Regions from separate parts of the Nocardiopsis sp. iso_40 genome, predicted to be linked through region 2. Evidence: predicted binding sites of a transcription regulator. Region 2 holds the regulator's gene; the other holds the start of a gene.

Region 1 (9,389 bases), 2.6 Mb from region 2:
ACCGAGGTGCTCCTTATGGTTCTGGCGCTCCCGTCCGCGTCCGGCCCGTCGCACGGGGGCCGTGCCGGGAGGACGGGTTCTCGATGGTCCCCGGGTGGGCGTCGTTCCGCGCCAGTTGTGCCCCACTGTGATTGAAGTGTGACTGTACGTACACACGGGGGGCGTGGGCCGAGTGCGAGCCGAACCGCGGGGCGGATCAAACAAGCACGGCCTTCCGGGTGAACCCATGAGAAGGGAAAGAATTCAGCGGCGCCAGTTTAACGACATCACCCCGTGTAACCCCAGGGGTTCGCGAAAGATATGGGTGTGGGAGATAACGATACGGTCTGCGCGCCGTGTCCGGAACGCCGTTCGGGAGGGCCGAACCCCGCTCCCCGGGGCCGGATCAGCTTCCCGAGGGCTCCGTGACCTCGCGGCACAGCAGGTAGAAGGGCCTTTCCCCGATTCGGGTGAGAACGATCGTCACCGATTCCGGACCGGAGGCGCGCAGGTCGCGGCGGAGTTTCTCGGTGTCCACCGCCGAACCGCGTTTCTTGATCGTTACCGTTCCGGCACGGTGGGCCCGAACGGAGGAGCGGAGCCGCTTCAGCGAGAACGGCGCGAACTCCACGACCTCCAGCAGTCGCCACAGAGGTGAGGGCTCCGCCCGGTCCGAGGTGAAGTAGGCGATGCGCTCGTCCAGCAGGGCGCCGTCCACCCGCGCGGCGGCCTCCGCCACCAGGTGGGAGCGGACCACGGCCGGATCCGGGTCGTACAGGTAGCGCCGGGCCGCGGCGACGGGCGCGGGCCCCAGGTCCGGGTCCGCGTCCAGGTGCGCGACCGAGCCCTCGCGGGCCAACAGGCCGGAGCGCTCGTGCAGCACCGTCGCTCGGCGGCCGGGTCCCCGGGCCAGGGTCCCGAACCACAGCGCGGTCTCCTTCAGTTCCCCGTCCACCGAGATCCACTCGGCCGAGGCCGTCTCGGGCAGCGCCTCGTGCGGGATGCCCGGAGCCGCCTTCAGGCAGGCCGCCTCCGCCCCCTCCGCCAGCCGGGTGGCCACGTCCCACGGCGGGGAGTAGGCGGCGGGGTCGAAGACCCGGCCCCGCCCGCCGCGCCGGGCCGGGTCGCAGAACAGGAGCGGATAGTCGCCGGGGGCGACCCCGTTCACGTCGCCCTCGCGGACCCGGGCGTGTCCGGCCAGGCCCAGCGCCTCGATGTTGGCGCGGGCCACAGCCACGGTCAGCGGGTCGGCGTCCACGCCCTCCACCGGAACGCCACGTCCGGCCAGGGCGAGCAGGTCGGCGCCGATCCCGCAGCACAGGTCGCCCGAGGCCGCACCGCCCCCCACGGAGTCGGGCAGGCTCCGGGCGGTCCGCTCGGCCCGGTACTCGGCGACGGTCCGGCGGGTGGACTGCTCCAGGCCGTTCGGGGTGAAGAACATTCGCCCGGCGTTCTCCCCGAATTTGGCCCGGCCCCGAGCGCGCAGACCAACCTGGGTCATGACCGCGTTGACCAGCTCCGACACCGGCAGGTCCGGGTCGAGTGCGGCCACCTTCGGATCCTGGCGCAGCCGGGAGGCGGCCGTCAGCGGGTCCCGGGCGGCGGCCGCCGGGTCCACCCCCGCCAGGACCTCCCGCCCCGCGTCGGTGAGCAGCGCCGAGAAGGCGGGCACGCGCATGGATCCTCCTGCTGTGGGCACGACGGTGTGGCGGGCCGTCCCCGTGGCCAGGGCCCCCGCCACATTTCCATTCTGGCACTCTCGGGGGTAGAGTGCTAAATGCGACGAGGCCGGTCTGGCACCCGCGACGACAGGCCGCCGCGGTCGCCCCTTTTACGCAGTCTGTCCGTGCACTCGCATGGGCCGACGATCAGTACACCGAGACTTTGAAGGGGGAGGTCACACAGTGTCGACCGCCACCAAGACCGTGCTGAAGCCGCTCGAGGACCGCGTCGTGGTCAAGACCCTGGAGGCTGAGCAGACCACCGCCTCCGGTCTGGTCATCCCGGACACCGCCAAGGAGAAGCCCCAGGAGGGCGAGGTCCTGGCCGTGGGTCCCGGTCGTCTCGACGACAACGGCAAGCGCGTTGCCCTCGACGTGAACATCGGTGACGTCGTTCTCTACAGCAAGTACGGCGGCACCGAGGTCAAGTACGACGGCCAGGAGTACCTGGTGCTCTCCGCCCGCGACCTCCTCGCGGTCGTCGAGAAGTAGTTCTCGGCCAAGAGCCATCAGGCGTAGAGCCATCTGCATCCCGCACCGGTCGGCCCTCGAAGCCGGGCGGGGCGGGATGTTCGTTTTTGACCCGAACGGTTAGAGGAAGCACTCACACATGCCGAAGATCCTGGAGTTCGAGGACGACGCCCGCCGCGCCCTCGAGCGGGGCGTCAACCGCCTCGCCGACGCCGTCAAGGTGACGCTCGGCCCGCGCGGCCGCAACGTCGTCATCGACAAGAAGTTCGGTGCCCCCACCATCACGAACGACGGTGTGACCGTCGCCCGTGAGATCGAGCTGGACGAGCCCTACGAGAACCTGGGCGCGCAGCTGGTCAAGGAGGTCGCCACCAAGACCAACGACGCCGCCGGCGACGGCACCACCACCGCCACCGTGCTGGCCCAGGCGCTGGTGCGCGAGGGCATCCGCAGCGTGGCCGCGGGCGCGTCCCCGATGGCCATGAAGAAGGGCATCGACGCCGCGGCCGCCAAGGTCTCCGAGATCCTGCTCAGCCGCGCCGTGCCGATCAAGGAGCGCGAGGACATCGCCTACGTGGCGACCAACTCCGCCCAGGACGCCCAGATCGGCGACCTGATCGCCGAGGCCTTCGACAAGGTCGGCAAGGACGGCGTCATCACGGTGGAGGAGGCCCCGACCTTCGGTCTGGACCTCGACTTCACCGAGGGCATGCAGTTCGACAAGGGTTACGTCTCCCCGTACTTCGTCACGGACGCGGACCGCCAGGAGGCGGTCCTGGAGGACGCCCTGATCCTGATCAGCCAGGGCAAGATCGGCAACCTGAACGAGCTGCTGCCGCTGCTCGAGGAGGTCGTGCAGAGCAAGAAGCCGCTGCTGATCATCGCCGAGGACGTCGAGGGCGACGCCCTGGGCGCCCTGGTGCTCAACAAGATGCGCGGCACGCTCAACGTCGCCGCGGTCAAGGCTCCCGGCTTCGGCGAGCGCCGCAAGGCCATGCTCCAGGACATCGCTGTGCTGACCGGCGGCCAGGTCATCTCCGAGGAGGTCGGGCTGACCCTGGAGAACGCCGACCTCTCCGTGCTGGGCAGCGCACGCCGGATCACCGTCACCAAGGACACCACCACCGTCGTGGACGGCGGCGGCCAGCAGTCCGAGGTGGACGACCGGGTCCGCCAGATCCGCAACGAGATCGAGGCCAGCGACTCCGACTGGGACCGCGAGAAGCTCCAGGAGCGTCTGGCCAAGCTCGCGGGCGGCGTCTCGGTGCTGAGCGTCGGCGCGGCCACCGAGGTCGAGCTCAAGGAGAAGAAGCACCGCCTCGAGGACGCCATCTCGGCGACCCGCGCGGCCATCGAGGAGGGCATCGTCGCCGGTGGCGGCGCCTCCCTGGTGCACGCTTCGACCGCCCTGGGCGACCTCGGCATGACCGGCGACGAGGCCACCGGTGTGGCGATCGTCCGCCGCGCGCTGGTCGAGCCGGCCCGGTGGATCGCGGAGAACGCGGGTGCTGAGGGCTACGTGGTCACCCACCGCGTCTCCGAGATGGAGGTCGGCCACGGCTTCAACGCCGCCACCGGCGCCTACGGCGACCTGGCGGCCGAGGGCATCATCGACCCGGTCAAGGTCTCCCGCTCCGCCGTCCAGAACGCCGCCTCGATCGCGGGCATGCTGCTGACCACCGAGGTGCTGGTCGCGGACAAGCCCGAAGAGGACGAGGACGACGGCCACGGCCACGCCCACTAGGGTTCGGCCGTACCCGGTCCGGGGGCGGGGCGCGTCGGCGTCCCGCCCCCGTCCACTACCACGGGAGTGGCGTTTCACACCCGCACCTTTGTGCCAGTTTCGGGCTATTTTCCCAAAATGTAACCATTCTGTAGTTGCTGATTGGAGTGGTTGGGTCCCCAACTGCGGGCATCATTCGTTACGTGACGGATACAGGCGCCCGGGGGGGCGTTACCGCGCAGCGGCCAGGTGCGCCCGCGGGGCGCGAGGAGACCGACCCCGCTACGCGCGAGACGGGGTTGAACCATCTGGGATCACTCGCCGTCCAGGGGGACGACGGGGCCCTGGACTCGTTGCTGCGCGAGGTCAGACCCATGGTGGTCCGCTACTGCCGTACCCGCCTGGCCCGGGTGTCGGGGCTGGCGCACTACTCGGACGACGTGGCGCAGGAAGTGTGCATCGCCCTGCTCACGGCGATCCCCCGCTACCAGGACCGGGGCAGGCCCTTCGCCGCCCTCGTGTTCGGCATCGCCGCGCACAAGGTCGCGGACACCCTGCGGGTCGCGGGCCGGGTGGAGACGGTCCCCACCGACACCGTTCCCGAGCCGCAGGACGACGGCCCGGGGCCCGAGGAGTCGGCGGTGCGCGTGGTCGAGGCGCAGCGGGCCAGAGCACTCCTCGACGAACTACCCGAACAGCAGCGCAGGCTGCTGGTCATGCGGGTCATCACAGGACTTACAGCAGACGAGACGGGACATCTCCTTGGTATGTCGGCAGGAGCGGTACGGGTTGCCCAGCACCGAGCTATTGCTCGGCTTCGGAAGGTGGCCCTGGCGAACCGCCTCCTCCCTTGAGCACGGCGCCGCGTCCCGCCCGGGCCGCCGCCCCTGCCCCAACCGGCCCCGGACCCGCGGCTACTGCCGCTACCCCCGGTGGTCCTCCTGGCGGTGACCCGCCCCGGGGCCGCGTGACGGGGCGGGGCCGCGAACCCGTGGCCTTGATCACTTCGTGATCGAGGTGACCGGGCGAACATCCCATTCCATCTGGCCGGTGCCGGACGACAACCTAGGATGAGACGACACGCGGGGGCGATCCGCGAAGGTGTTGCCGGGAACAGCGGAGGTTGTGTCATGGGCCAGGACCACAGCGACTACGGGGACAAACTGCTCCCGCCGGGGCTGACTTACGACGACGTGCTGTTGGTACCGGCCTACTCCGACCTCCAGCCGGGCGAGGTCGACACCACCACCAAGCTCTCCCGCAACATCTCCCTCAGCATCCCGCTGCTCTCCGCCGCGATGGACACCGTCACCGAGGCCCGCATGGCCGTGGCGATGGCCCGCCAGGGCGGCGCGGGCGTCCTGCACCGCAACCTCTCGGCCCAGGACCAGGCCGCCCAGATCGACCTGGTGAAGCGTTCCGAGGCGGGCATGGTCACCGACCCGGTCACCTGTCACCCCGAGGACGACCTCGCCGAGGTGGAGCGCCTGTGCGCCCACTACCGCATCTCCGGTGTCCCGGTCACCGACGCCCAGGGCGGTCTGGTCGGCATCGTCACCAACCGCGACATGCGCTTCGAGAGCGACCGCTCCCGGCTGGTGCGCGACGTCATGACCACCGAGAACCTGGTCACCGCCCCGGTCGGGGTCAGCCGCGGACAGGCCTTCGAGCTGCTGCGCAGGCACAAGGTCGAGAAGCTGCCCCTGGTCGACGGCCAGAACCGCCTGCGCGGCCTGATCACGGTCAAGGACTTCATCAAGAGCGAGCAGTTCCCCGACGCCACCAAGGACGCCGACGGCCGCCTGGTCGTCGGCGGCGCGGTCGGCGTGGGCACCGAGGCCGAGGAGCGCGCCAAGCAGCTCATCGACGCCGGGGTGGACTTCATCGTCGTCGACACCGCGCACGGCCACTCCGCCGGGCTCGCCGACATGATCGCCAAGCTCAAGGCCAACTCCCGCGCCGACATCGTCGCGGGCAACGTCGCCACCCGGGCCGGAGCGCAGCTGCTCATCGACGCCGGCGCCGACGCCGTCAAGGTCGGTGTGGGCCCCGGCTCGATCTGCACCACCCGCGTCGTCGCCGGTGTGGGCGCCCCCCAGCTCACCGCCATCCTGGAGGCGGGCAGGGCCTGCGGCCCCGCGGGCGTCCCGCTGATCGCCGACGGCGGCCTCCAGTACTCCGGTGAGATCGCCAAGGCCATCGTGGCGGGCGCCAGCACCGTCATGCTCGGCAGCCTCCTCGCCGGTGTCGAGGAGAGCCCGGGCGAGCTGATCTTCATCAACGGCAAGCAGTTCAAGGCCTACCGCGGCATGGGCTCGCTGGGCGCGATGCGCGGCCGGTCCTTCTCCAAGGACCGCTACGCCCAGGCCGAGGTCTCCTCCGAGGACAAACTCGTCCCCGAGGGCATCGAGGGCCAGGTGCCGTTCCGTGGTCCGCTCTCCGCCGTGGCCCACCAGCTGGTCGGCGGCCTGCACCAGTCGATGTGGTACGCGGGCAGCCGGACCGTCCCCGAACTCCGGGAGCGCGGTCAGCTGATGCGGATCACCAGCGCCGGTCTGCGGGAGAGCCACCCGCACGACATCAAGATGACGGTGGAAGCGCCGAACTACAACGCGCGCTAGACGCCGTCGGACCGCCCTCTGCGCGGGGTTGACCGCGGGCCGATAGACTCGCGTCCGCGGTCATGCGCCGGTCGACCGACCGGCGCCGCACGTCAGAGGGGAATCGAAGAGTTGGCTCAGGTGGAGATCGGGCTGGGCAAGAACGGGCGTCGTGCCTACGAACTCGATGAGATCGGGATCGTGCCCGCCCGGCGGACCCGCGACCCGGAGGAGGTGTCGATCGCCTGGCAGATCGACGCCTACCGGTTCGAGACGCCCCTGGTGGTCAGCCCCATGGACAGCGTCGCCTCGCCGAAGACCGTCGTCGCGGTCGGTGAGCAGGGCGGCCTCGGCGTGCTGGACCTCGAAGGTCTGTGGACCCGCTACGAGGACCCCGAACCGCTGCTCCAGGAGATCCGGGAACTCGACGACGTCGCCGCGACCAAGCGGCTCCAGGAGATCTACGCGGCGCCGATCCAGGAGGAGCTGATCGGCCGCCGGATCGAGGAGATCCGCGACGCCGGCCTGGTGACGGCGGCCCGCCTGTCGCCGCAGCGCACCGCCCAGTACCACAGGGCGGTCGTGGACGCGGGCGTCGACATCTTCGTCATCCGCGGTACCACCGTCTCGGCCGAGCACGTCTCCGGGCGGGCCGAGCCGCTCAACCTCAAGCAGTTCATCTACGACCTCGACGTGCCCGTGGTCGTCGGCGGCTGCGCCACCTACACCGCGGCCCTGCACCTGATGCGTACCGGCGCGGCCGGCGTGCTGGTCGGGTTCGGCGGCGGCTCCGGCCACACCACCCGCTCCGTGCTGGGTGTGGCCGTCCCGATGGCCAGCGCCATCGGTGACGTGGCCGCGGCCCGCCGCGACTACCTCGACGAGTCGGGCGGCCGCTACGTGCACGTCATCGCCGACGGCGGCATGACCGGCAGCGGCGACATCGCCAAGGCCCTGGCCTGCGGGGCCGACGCCGTCATGGTCGGTTCGCCGCTGGCCCGCGCCGTCGAGGCGCCCGGCCGCGGCTACCACTGGGGCAGCGAGGCCCACCACAGCGAACTGCCGCGCGGGGAGCGCGTCGGGGTGGGCACGATCGGCGACCTCAAGTCGATCCTGCACGGCCCGGCCTCCACCAGCGACGGATCCATGAACCTCATGGGTGCGCTGCGCCGGACCATGGCCACCTCGGGTTACACCGACCTGAAGGAGTTCCAGCGGGTCGAGGTCGTGGTGAACCCGCACCGCTAGGCCTGTCTTCGCCCGCCCGCCCGCCGCCGCCCGCGCGGGCCCGGGGCGGGATCCGCCTGGGGCGCCCCGGTCGACCGGGGCGCCCTTCGCGTTCTCCCGGGCCGGTGCGACCGGTCGGCGGCGGTGTGTCACTATGGGGCGTGTTTTGCTTTCCGTGATCTCACAGTGACTTCTCCTTGGAGGACCGCATGGGTGACAGCGTGTCCGGTGCCAGCCGGCGCCGTCGGCGCGGACCGGCGATCGCGGTCAGCCTGGCCCTGGTCGTGTGCCTGCTGGTGACGACGGGGGTTGTGGTCCTGGTGGGCCGTGTGTCCAGCGTGCTCGACGACTGGGCACCGCCGAGCGCCGCGGGGGTCCCCTCGGACGGGACGATCGCCACCCCCGCGCACGAGGAACTCACCGGCCCGCCCGAGCAGAGCGGGGTGACGCCCAGGGACGACGGGGAGCCCGACGAGGCCGTCGTGGGCGCGGACGAGCGGCCCCGGCCCTCCGCGGCGCTCCGCCCGAGCGACGAGTGGCTGGACGGGGTCTCGGAGAGCACCGGTGTGCCGCGCCGGGCCCTGGAGGGCTACGCCAGCGCCCAACTGGCGCTCGACGCGGACCAGCCCGAGTGCCGGTTCTCGTGGCCCACGCTCGCGGGGATCGGCTACGTGGAGTCCCGCCACGGCACCTATGCGGGCGGTGAGCTCGGCTCGGACGGGAACACCACCGTGGACGTCATCGGTATCCCGCTGGACGGCACCAACAACACGCAGGCCATCCCGGACACCGACGGCGGAGAGCTCGACGGCGACACCGAGTGGGACCGGGCCATCGGCCCGATGCAGTTCATCCCCGGGACCTGGGCGCAGTGGGGGGAGTCCCTGGAGGGCGTGACCCCGGACCCGCACAACATCGACGACGCCGCGCTGTCGGCCGCCCGCTACCTGTGCGCCAGCGGCCGGGACCTGACGTCGGCGCAGGACTGGGAGTCGGCGGTCCTCTCCTACAACCGTTCCGGCACCTACGTCAGCGACGTCCTGGCCTACGCGCACGCCTACGCCGACGCCGCCTGAGCACCGCCGCGGGCGGGGAGGTAAATCGGTCGTGTCGCGTGTGGCGGCATCCGGCGTCCCCGGCCCCCGGTTAGCCTGAGGGCGTCTTCGGCGGACGCTCGGGCCCCACCGGTCGGGTAGGCGCCTCGCCGGGACACCGATCGAGAGGGAGGACGACGAATGGCGACCACCTGGTTGGGGCCGAAGGGGCGCACCGAGGCGCTCGCGGCGATGGCTGACGAGGAACTCGACGTCCTCGTGGTCGGCGGTGGGATCGTCGGGGCGGGCATCGCCCTGGACGCGGTCTCACGCGGCCTCTCCACGGGGCTGATCGAGGCGCGGGACTTCGCTTCGGGCACCTCCAGCCGGTCCAGCAAACTGATCCACGGCGGGCTGCGCTACCTGGAGCAGTTCGACTTCGAACTCGTTCGCGAGGCCCTCCAGGAACGCGGACTCCTGCTCACCACCATCGCCCCGCACCTGGTCCGCCCGGTGCCCTTCCTCTTCCCGTTCGAGCACCACTGGGAGCGGTTCTACATCGGCGCCGGGGTCACGCTCTACGACGCCCTGGCGCTGACCTCGCGGAACAACCGGGGACTCCCGGCGCACCGGC
Region 2 (9,389 bases):
GTTGAACGCCTGGTGCAGCTCGTCCGGGCGCAGGTAGCGGGCCACCCGTTCGGCGTCCTCCACCCAGGCCTCGGCGACCAGGGTCCGCTCGCCCGGGTAGGAGGCGGCGATGCGCGACCAGCGTCGGTAGATCTCGTGTACGCCCTCCTGGTCGAAGTAGGGCAGCGAGGTGCTGCCGTCGAGCAGGTCGGCCTTGGCGCCCTCGTCGATGTCCGGCAGCGCCGGGTCCTTGACCATGCCGTGCGCGACGTCGATCCGGAACCCGTCCACGCCCCGGTCCAGCCAGAAGCGCAGGACGTCGTCGAACTCGTCGTGCACCTCCTGGTTGCTCCAGTCGAAGTCGGGCTGCTCGGCGTCGAACAGGTGCAGGTACCACTGTTCGGGGGTGCCGTCCTCGGTCTTGAGGCGGGTCCAGGCCGGACCGCCGAAGATCGACTGCCAGTTGTTGGGCGGCTCGTCGCCGTCCGGGCCCCGGCCGTCCCGGAAGACGTAGCGCGCGCGGGCGGCGCTGCCGGGCTCGGCGGCCACGGCCTCGCGGAACCAGCGGTGCGCGGAGGAGGAGTGGTTGGGGACCACGTCGATGATCATGCGGATGCCCAGGTCGTGGGCGGCGGCGAGGAGGGCGTCGAAGTCCTCCAGGGTGCCGAAGCGCGGGTCGACGTCACGGTAGTCGGCGACGTCGTAGCCGCCGTCGGCGAGCGGCGAGACGTAGAAGGGCGTGAGCCAGATCGCGTCCACGCCGAGCTCCGCGAGGTGGGGGAGGCGCTCGCGGATCCCCGCCAGATCGCCCTCCCCGTCCCCGTTGGAGTCGGCGAAGCTGCGCACGTAGATCTGGTAGATGGCGGCCTCGCGCCACCAGTGCGACTGGTGCTTCATCTGCGGGGGTCCTTCCCTGTCGCGTCTGCAAGTTCTTGCGCAAGATTACCGCCAACTTTCATCCCTGTGACGGTAATCTCGACTAGAGTTGCCCACATGGGTCCACGACTTGCCGACATCGCGCGGCACGCAGGCGTCAGCGAGGCGACGGTCTCGCGAGTGCTCAACGACAAGCCCGGCGTCGGCAGCGACACCCGCAAGGCCGTCCTGACCGCGCTCGACGTGCTCGGATACGAACGCCCCGCCAGGCTGCGGCAACGCTCCGCCGGCCTGGTCGGCATGGTGATCCCCGAACTGGAGAACCCGGTCTTCCCGATGTTCGCCCAGGCGGCCGAGGGCGCCCTGGCCCAGCGCGGGTACACACCTGTGCTGTGCACCCAGACCCCGGGCGGGATATCGGAGGACGAGTACGTCGAACTGCTCCTGGAGCGCAACGTCTCCGGCATCATGTTCGTCTCCGGCAAACACGCCGACACCACGGCCTCACACGAGCGCTACCAGGCCCTGGTCTCCCGCCGCCTGCCGATCGTGCTGGTCAACGGCTACGCCGACTCGATCCCCGCGGCGTTCATCTCCGCCGACGACCGCGAGGCCGGACGCCTGGCCGTCAACCACCTGGTCGCCCTCGGCCACACCCGTATCGGATTCACCAGCGGCCCCGAACGCTACGTGCCGGTCCGCCGCAAGCTCCAGGGTTTCCACCAGGCCCTGGACGAGCACGGCCTCGACGGCGACGGACTCGTGGAACTCTCCCTGTTCGGTGTCGAGGGCGGCCACGCCGCCGCGAGCCGTCTCATCGAACGCGGCGTCACCGCCATGGTCTGCGGCTCCGACATCATGGCCCTGGGCGCCATCCGCGCCGCCCGCCAGCGCGGCCTGCGCGTCCCCCAGGACTTCTCCGTGGTCGGCTACGACGACTCCCAGCTGATCGCCTTCACCGACCCGCCCCTGACCACCGTCCGCCAGCCCGTGAACGCGATGGCCATGGCCGCCGTGCGCGCCCTGTGCGACGAGATCGCCGGACACCCCGTCTCGCACGCCGAGTACGTCTTCAACCCCGAACTGGTCGTCCGCGGCTCCACCGCCGCCGCCCCGGCCTCCCCTGTCCCCGAACCCGCCCCCGAGGCCCGGGTGGACGCCCCCCTGCGCCGCGACCCCCAGAACGCCGCCCCCGGACTCTGACCACGGCCCGGGCCGGGGCACGCCGTCGCGTCGGCGACACTGGAGGCATGCCATCCGTAGCCCTTGACGGTGAACCCGTGCCCCGGACCGGGGACCTCCCCGAACCCTCGCTCGCCCAGCTCGGGGAGCGGCCGCTCGGGTTCTACGTCCACGTGCCCTTCTGCGTCACCCGCTGCGGCTACTGCGACTTCAACACCTACACCGCCGACGAACTGGTCTCCCGGGACGGCACCGCCACGGCCTCACGTGAGACCTACGCGGGCCAGGCGGCGGCCGAGGTCGAGCTGGCCGACCGGGTCCTGACCGGCGACCGCCCCCGGGTCAGCACCGTCTTCGTCGGCGGCGGCACGCCCACACTGCTCCCACCCGAGGACCTCGGCCGGATCGTCGGCGAGATCCGCGACCGCTTCGGCTTCGCGCCCGGTGCCGAGCTCACCACCGAGGCCAACCCCGAGACGGTCGACCCCGACTACCTGGCCCGCCTGCGCGCGGCCGGGTTCACCAGGGTGTCCTTCGGCATGCAGAGCGCGCGGCCCCACGTCCTGCGGACCCTGGAACGCGGACACACCCCGGGGCGCCCCGAACAGTGCGTGAGGTGGGCGCGCCAGGCGGGGTTCGAGCACGTCAACCTCGACCTCATCTACGGGACCCCCGGTGAGAGCGACGAGGACTGGGCGGCCTCCCTGGAAGCCGCGATCGGGGCCGGGCCCGACCACGTCTCCGCCTACTCCCTGATCGTGGAGGAGGGCACCCGGCTGGCGGCCCGCGTCCGGAGGGGAGAGCTCACCGAACCCGACGACGACACCATGGCCGACCGCTACCTCATGGCCGACGAGGCGCTCGCCGGGGCCGGCTACACCCCCTACGAGGTGTCCAACTGGGCCCGCAGCCCCGAGGGCCGCAGCGCGCACAACATGCTCTACTGGAACGGCGGTCACTGGTGGGGCGTCGGTCCGGGCGCGCACAGCCACGTCGGCGGGACCCGCTGGTGGAACGTCAAGCACCCGGCCGCCTACGCCGCCCGTCTGGCCGCCGGGGACAGCCCGGCCCAGGCCCGGGAGGTACTCACCGCGGCCGAGCGCCGCTTCGAGCGCGTCCTGCTGGAACTGCGCGTGGACGGGGGCTGCCCGCTGGACCTGTTGGACGCCCGGGGGCTCGCCGCCGCCGAACGCCTGGTCGGTGAGGGCCTCCTGGACGCCGGGGCGCACGCCGGGGGGCGCGCGGCGCTGACCCGGCGCGGACGCCTGCTCGCCGACGCCGTGGTCCGCGACCTCACCTGAGCGCCGGGGTGCGGTCGGGGCCCGCACACGGCGAAGGGGCCCGGGGGCAGTTCATTCTGCCCCCGGGCCCCTTCCGTCACACGCCGGGTCCTACTTGACCCAGCTGACGTTGAACGGGTAGCGGTACCACTCGCCCTTGTTGGCCGCCATCGCACCCAGGATGCCGAAGATGATCGCGCACACCCAGACCGCCAACTGCAGGAGCGCGCCGATGAGGACGATGTACAGCACGATCGAGACGATGTAGCCGATCAGCAGCAGGAGCTGGAAGTTCAGCGCCTGCGCGGCCTGGTCGCGGATGAACGGCGACTCGTCCTTCTTGATCAGGTACAGCACCAGCGGTCCGAGGAAGCCGGTCAGGATGCCGAGCAGGTGGGTGAGCAGACCCATCGTCCGCTCGTCCTGGTTCGGCTGCCCCGTGACGGCGGAGGAGTCACCGACGCCGGGGCCGGGCGCGTAGCCGCCGTGCTGGCCGGGGTAGCCGCCCTGGCCGGGAGGGACGCCGTAGCCTCCGGGCTGCCCGGGCTGCGGCTGCCCGTAGCCGCCCTGGCCGGGGTAGCCGCCCTGCTGCGGGCCTCCCGGGGGCGGCGGGTAGCCGCCGGGCTGCTGGCCGGAGTCGTACGGGCCGGGCTGGCCGCCCGCCGGGGGCGGGTAGCCGCCGGACGGCCCCTGGCCGGGCTGGCCGCCCTGACCGTAGGGGTCCTCCGGGTTCGGACTGTTCGGATAGGACATGACGATTCCTCGGTGTTGGGGGACTTGGTTCTACTTCAGGAGCCGGATACTCGCCGGATAGCGGTACCACGTTCCCTTGTTCGCTCCTGATGCTCCTATGACGCCGAAGACGATGGAAAGGATCCATACGAGGGCGATGAGCAGGTAACCGATCCAGGAGAGGCTAGGAAAGAAGATACCCAGGCCGAAGAAGACCACGCCAGCGAACACGTAGGGGATCAGCATCGTGATCTGGAAGTTCGCCGCCTCGGAGGCGTGGTGGCGGACGAACGGGGACTGGTTGCGCTTGGCAAAGTAGATCGCCAGCGGCGGGAGCCAGCCGATGCAGGCGATGACGAAACCGGACAGGTGGGCCAGCATCGCGACCAGGACGTCGTTGCCCCCGTCCCGGGCGGCCTGCTGCGGCTGCCCGTAGGCCCCGGGTTGGTAGGGCTGCTGCGGGGGCTGGCCGGGCTGTCCCGGCTGTTGCGGCCCGAAGCCCGGCTGGCCGTAGGGCTGCTGCGCGTACTGCTGCCCGTAGGGCGGCTGGCCGCCGGTGGGCTGTCCGTAGCCGGGCTGGGTGCCGCCGGGGTGGCCGTAGGGCTGTTGCGGAGGCTGGCCGGGCTGTCCCGGCTGCGGCCCGTAACCCGGCTGGCCGTGGGGCTGCTGGGGCGGCTGGCCGTAGGGCTGCTGCGCGTACTGCTGCCCGTAGGGCGGCTGGTCGCCGGTGGGCTGTCCGTAGCCGGGCTGCGCGCCGCTGGACTGGCCGTAGGGCTGCTGCGGAGGCTGAGCGGGCTGCCCCGGCTGCTGGGACTGCTGCCCGTAACCCGGCTGGGGCTGCGGCCCCGGCTCCTGCGGCGGTTGCTGCCCCTGATCGTCGTCAGGGGACGGGGGGTTGGGCGGGGTCTCGCTCATGCTCTTCCTCGGCTCCGCTGTTGATGGGCGTGTGCTTGTGCTGCCCGGTCCACCGGGCCGTACCGACGACCGCGGAGGGCCGGAGGCCGGTGCTGTCCGGCGGAACCGGACCACCCTGGTCCGAGGCCCCGGCAGACGAAGCGGCGGGGCCAATCCTAGTGTTGCGGAGGGTGGGGGCCCGTGACGAAGTCGATGAGCTCCTCGACCCGCCCCAGCAACGACGGTTCGAGGTCTCCGTAGCCGCGGACCGAGCCCAGGATCCGGCGCCAGGCCTCACCCGTCTCCATCCGCCAGCCGAGGGCGTCCACGACCCCCTCCTTCCAGGGGAGGCCGCGCGGTACCTCGGGCCACGCCGTGATCCCCACCGCACCCGGACGCACCGCCTGCCACACGTCCACGAAGGGGTGCCCGACCACGAGCACGTCCCCGCCCCGCACCCGGTCCGCGATCCGGCTCTCCTTGGAACCCGGCACCAGGTGGTCCACCAGGACCCCCAGCCGGCGCCCCGGTCCCGGGGAGAACTCCTCCACCACCGCGGGAAGGTCGTCGACCCCCTCCAGGAACTCGACGGCCACACCCTCCACGCGCAGGTCGTGGCCCCAGACCTTCTCGACCAGTTCGGCGTCGTGCGCGCCCTCCACGTAGATCCGGCTCTCCCGGGCGGTGCGCGCCCGCGCGCCGGTCACAGCGATCGAGCCGGAGGCGCTGCGCAGCGGCCCCCCGGGCGCGGTGGCCGGGCGCACCAGCGTCACCGGCTCCCCGTCCACCAGGAAGGCGGCCGGGCCCAGGTCGAACACGCGGCGGCGGCCGCCCCGGTCCTCCAGGGTCACCGCGGCCTTGTCCCAGGACACCACGGCCCCGCAGAAACTCTCGTCGGCGTCCTCCACGACGAGGTCGCGGCTGAGGGGTATCTCGCGTACCGCGCCCCTCCTCGGACGCCGCCAGTCTCCCGCCAGAACGTCGCGGCCGTAGCGGCCGTTTCCCTTGGTAGCCACGGTGGTGCAGTCTACTGGCGAAAGGGGTGCGAACCCCCGTGGCCGGGTGGCGCACGCCGCCGCCCGTCAGGGAAGAGGAACCGGCCCCCGGCACGTTACTACCGACGGGTAGCAGTACGGGTTTGCGGTCGGGCATAGAATTAGCACTAAAGACCTTGGAGTGCCAGGAGGTGGCGAGTTGCTGGACGAGCGCAAGCTCGCGGTCCTGCGTGCCGTCGTAGAGGACTTCGTCAACACCAACGAACCGGTGGGTTCCCGGGCGCTGGCGGACCGGCACCCCCTCGGGGTCTCCCCGGCGACCATCCGCAACGACATGGTCGCCCTGGAGGAGGACGGGTACATCGCCCAGCCGCACACCAGTGCGGGGCGTGTGCCCACGGACAAGGGGTACCGGCTCTTCGTCGACCGGCTCTCCTCGGTCAAACCGCTCTCGGCGGCCGAGCGGCGCGCCATCGAGTCCTTCCTCGGCGGTGCCGTGGACCTCGATGAGATCGTCGCCCGCACGGTACGGCTGCTCGCGCAGCTCACCCGGCAGGTGGCGATCGTCCAGTACCCGTCGCTGACCCGGTCCTCGGTCCAGCACGTGGAACTCGTACCGCTCGGCGGCCAGCGCATCATGATGGTCGTCATCACCAACACCGGACGGGTCGAACAGCGCGTCATCGACGGGCTGGGATCGGTCAGCGAGAGCGTCGTCGACGACCTGCGCGCCATGCTCAACCGCGCCATCGCCGGAAAACACCTCGGCGACGTACCGGACGCGGTGGAGGACCTGCCCGCGCAGGTGGCCCCGGAGGACCGCCCGGTCGCGGTCGCGGTCCTGTCGGTTCTGCTGGAGAGCCTCGTCGAACGTCGCGAGGAGAAGATCGTCCTGGCGGGCACCGCCAACCTCGCGGCCGTCGACTTCGCAGCCAGCCTGCGTGACGTGCTCGAAGCACTGGAAGAGAACATGGTCCTCATCCGTTTGCTGGGTGAGGCGAAGGATCCCTCTATGCTCACCGTGCGCATCGGCGCGGAGAACTTCCACGAGGGCCTTCGGTCCACCTCCATCGTGTCGGCCGACTACGGTGTGGGAAACCAGTCGCTGGCCAAGATCGGTGTGGTGGGACCCACCCGTATGGACTACCCAGGGACAATGGGCGCCGTCCGTGCGGTGGCTCGGTATGTCGGACAGATTTTGGCAGGACAGTAACTCAGTGGCCAGAGACTATTACCAGGTTCTCGGGGTGCGTCGCGACGCGTCCAAGGACGAGATCAAAAAGGCGTACCGGCGGCTCGCGCGCGAGCTCCACCCGGACATCAACCCGGACCCCGCCACCCAGGATCGCTTCAAGGAGGTGACCCAGGCCTACGAGGTCCTCTCCGACGAGAGCAAGCGTCGGATGTTCGACATGGGTCACGACCCCTTCGCCCCCGGCGGCGGAGGAGGCGGTGGTGCCGGAGGGTTCGGCGGCGCGGGCGGATTCGCCTTCGACGACATCATGAACGCCTTCTTCGGCGGTGGTCAGCCCGGCGGCCGGGGGCCCCGGGAGAGGGTTCGGCGCGGACGCAGCATCAAGATCCGCATCGAACTCGACCTCGTCGAGACCGCCTTCGGTGTCAGCAAGGAGATCACCTTCCCGACCGCCATCCTGTGCGAGACCTGCCAGGGTGAGGGCACGGCGGCCGGTTCGCACCGGACCACCTGCGAGATGTGCCACGGCCAGGGCGAGGTGTCCCAGGTCACGCGTTCCTTCCTGGGGCAGGTCATGACCTCGCGCCCCTGCCCGCAGTGCTCGGGCCAGGGCTCGGTCATCACCAACCCCTGCGGCGACTGCGCGGGCGAGGGCCGGGTGCGCGAGAAGGTCACCCGCACCGTCAAGATCCCCGCCGGGGTCGACGACGGCACCCGCATCCAGCTCGCGGGCGAGGGAGAGGTCGGTCCCAACGGCGGACCGCGCGGCGACATCATCCTCGAAGTCGTACAGAAGGCCCACCCGACCTTCGAGCGCCGCGGCGACGACCTGCACTGCACCATCACCGTGCCGATGACGGCGGCGGCGCTCGGCGCATCTTTCTCCTTCGACACCCTTGACGGCACCGAGAACATCGACCTGCGTCCGGGCACCAACTCGGGCCACGTCATCACGCTGCCGGGCAAGGGCGTCACCCACCTCGACGGCGGCGGCCGGGGCGACCTGCGCATCCGTGTGGACGTGGAGACCCCGAGCAGGCTGGACGAGGAGCAGGAGGCCCTGCTGCGCAAGTTCGCGGAGCTGCGCGGAGAGGACCAGAACCCGGGCCGGTTCAGCCCCGGGCACGGCGGTTTCTTCTCCAAGATCCGCGATGCCTTCGGAGCCAAGTGACCCCGCCGGTCTTCCTGGCCGACACCGCGGAGCTGGCGGGTGACCGGATCCGGCTGGCGGGCCCCGAGGGCCGCCACGCGGTGGCGGTCCGGCGGATCCAGGCGGGCGAGACCGTCGACCTGTCCGACGGCCTCGGCCTGCGCGTGCGCTGCGAGGTGGCCGAGGTCGTCGGCCGGGACACCCTCGTGTGCCGTGCCGTCCAGCGCCGGAGCGAACCCGAGCCGCAGCCGCGGATCACCGTGGTGCAGGCCCTGCCCAAACGGGACAGGGGCGAACTCGCGGTCGAGATGATGACCGAGGCCGGGGTCGACGCCGTCGTCCCCTGGGCCGCCGAGCGCTGTGTCACCCAGTGGAGGGGCGAACGGGGGGCCAAGGCCCTGGCCAAGTGGCGGGCGAGCGCCCGGGAGGCGGCCAAACAGGCCCGCCGCGCGCGGATGCCCGAGGTCGCCGAACCGGCGGACCGCAAGGGTGTGGCCGCGCTGCTCGCCGGGGCCGACCTGGCGGTGGTCCTGCACGAGGAGGGTGCTCGGCGCCTGTCCGAGCTGTCCCTCCCGGAGGCTGCCGACGGGGCGGGGATCGTCCTGGTCGTCGGCCCCGAGGGCGGGATCTCCGACGCCGAACTGGCCGCCTTCGACGAGGCCGGGGCGGTCCGGTCCCTGCTGGGCCCGTCGGTTCTGCGCACCTCCACCGCCGGAGTGGCCGCCCTGTCGGTGCTCCAGGCCAGGACCGGACGCTGGTGAGACGGGAACCGGTCACGCCGGACCCGGCACCCCGGTACCGGTCACCACTCCAGGGGCGGTAACGAGCCCCACCACGACGTCGAAGGGCCCGCGGGAGATTCTCCCGCGGGCCCTTCGACGTCGTTCTGCGTCGCCTCGCCGGGCCGGGTCAAGGCCGACCGGCGCCGGGGCGACGCGGGTCAGTCGGAGCTGACGCTGCTCTCCTCCGCCTCACCGCTGTCGTTGGTTTCCCCGCCGTTGCCGGAGCCGCTGCCGGGCTCCTCCTCACCGCTGCCGGGGTCCTCCTCGTCCTCGCCGGGCTCCTTCGGAGTCTCGGTGGGTTTCTCGGTCGGTTCCTCGGTGGGA

The links. The regulator HrcA, encoded in region 2, represses chaperone genes, less so after heat shock. The targets are predictions, from matches to a motif close to TTGGCACTCTCNNNNNGAGAGTGCCAA.
Region 1: a site for HrcA is predicted at 1,730-1,756, ahead of groES (co-chaperone GroES). Genes of this name have one in related genera too.

The regions. Positions count from the first base shown of each region.
Region 1 covers NZ_CM149666.1:855,635-865,023, forward strand. The annotation lists gene AC0VYD_RS03755 (coiled-coil domain-containing protein) at 1-2, opposite strand, end outside; gene AC0VYD_RS03760 (THUMP-like domain-containing protein) at 386-1,657, opposite strand; gene groES (co-chaperone GroES) at 1,884-2,192, shown strand; gene groL (chaperonin GroEL) at 2,311-3,915, shown strand; gene AC0VYD_RS03775 (sigma-70 family RNA polymerase sigma factor) at 4,098-4,748, shown strand; gene guaB (IMP dehydrogenase) at 5,025-6,515, shown strand; gene AC0VYD_RS03785 (GuaB3 family IMP dehydrogenase-related protein) at 6,636-7,742, shown strand; gene AC0VYD_RS03790 (lytic transglycosylase domain-containing protein) at 7,931-8,797, shown strand; gene glpD (glycerol-3-phosphate dehydrogenase) at 8,957-9,389, shown strand, end outside.
Region 2 covers NZ_CM149666.1:4,306,362-4,315,750, reverse strand. The annotation lists gene AC0VYD_RS18825 (glycoside hydrolase family 13 protein) at 1-876, opposite strand, end outside; gene AC0VYD_RS18820 (LacI family DNA-binding transcriptional regulator) at 973-2,058, shown strand; gene hemW (radical SAM family heme chaperone HemW) at 2,106-3,338, shown strand; gene AC0VYD_RS18810 (DUF4870 domain-containing protein) at 3,429-4,070, opposite strand; gene AC0VYD_RS18805 (DUF4870 domain-containing protein) at 4,101-4,430, opposite strand; gene AC0VYD_RS18800 (DUF3097 domain-containing protein) at 5,120-5,959, opposite strand; gene hrcA (heat-inducible transcriptional repressor HrcA) at 6,138-7,151, shown strand; gene dnaJ (molecular chaperone DnaJ) at 7,156-8,304, shown strand; gene AC0VYD_RS18785 (16S rRNA (uracil(1498)-N(3))-methyltransferase) at 8,301-9,044, shown strand; gene AC0VYD_RS18780 (hypothetical protein) at 9,224-9,389, opposite strand, start outside.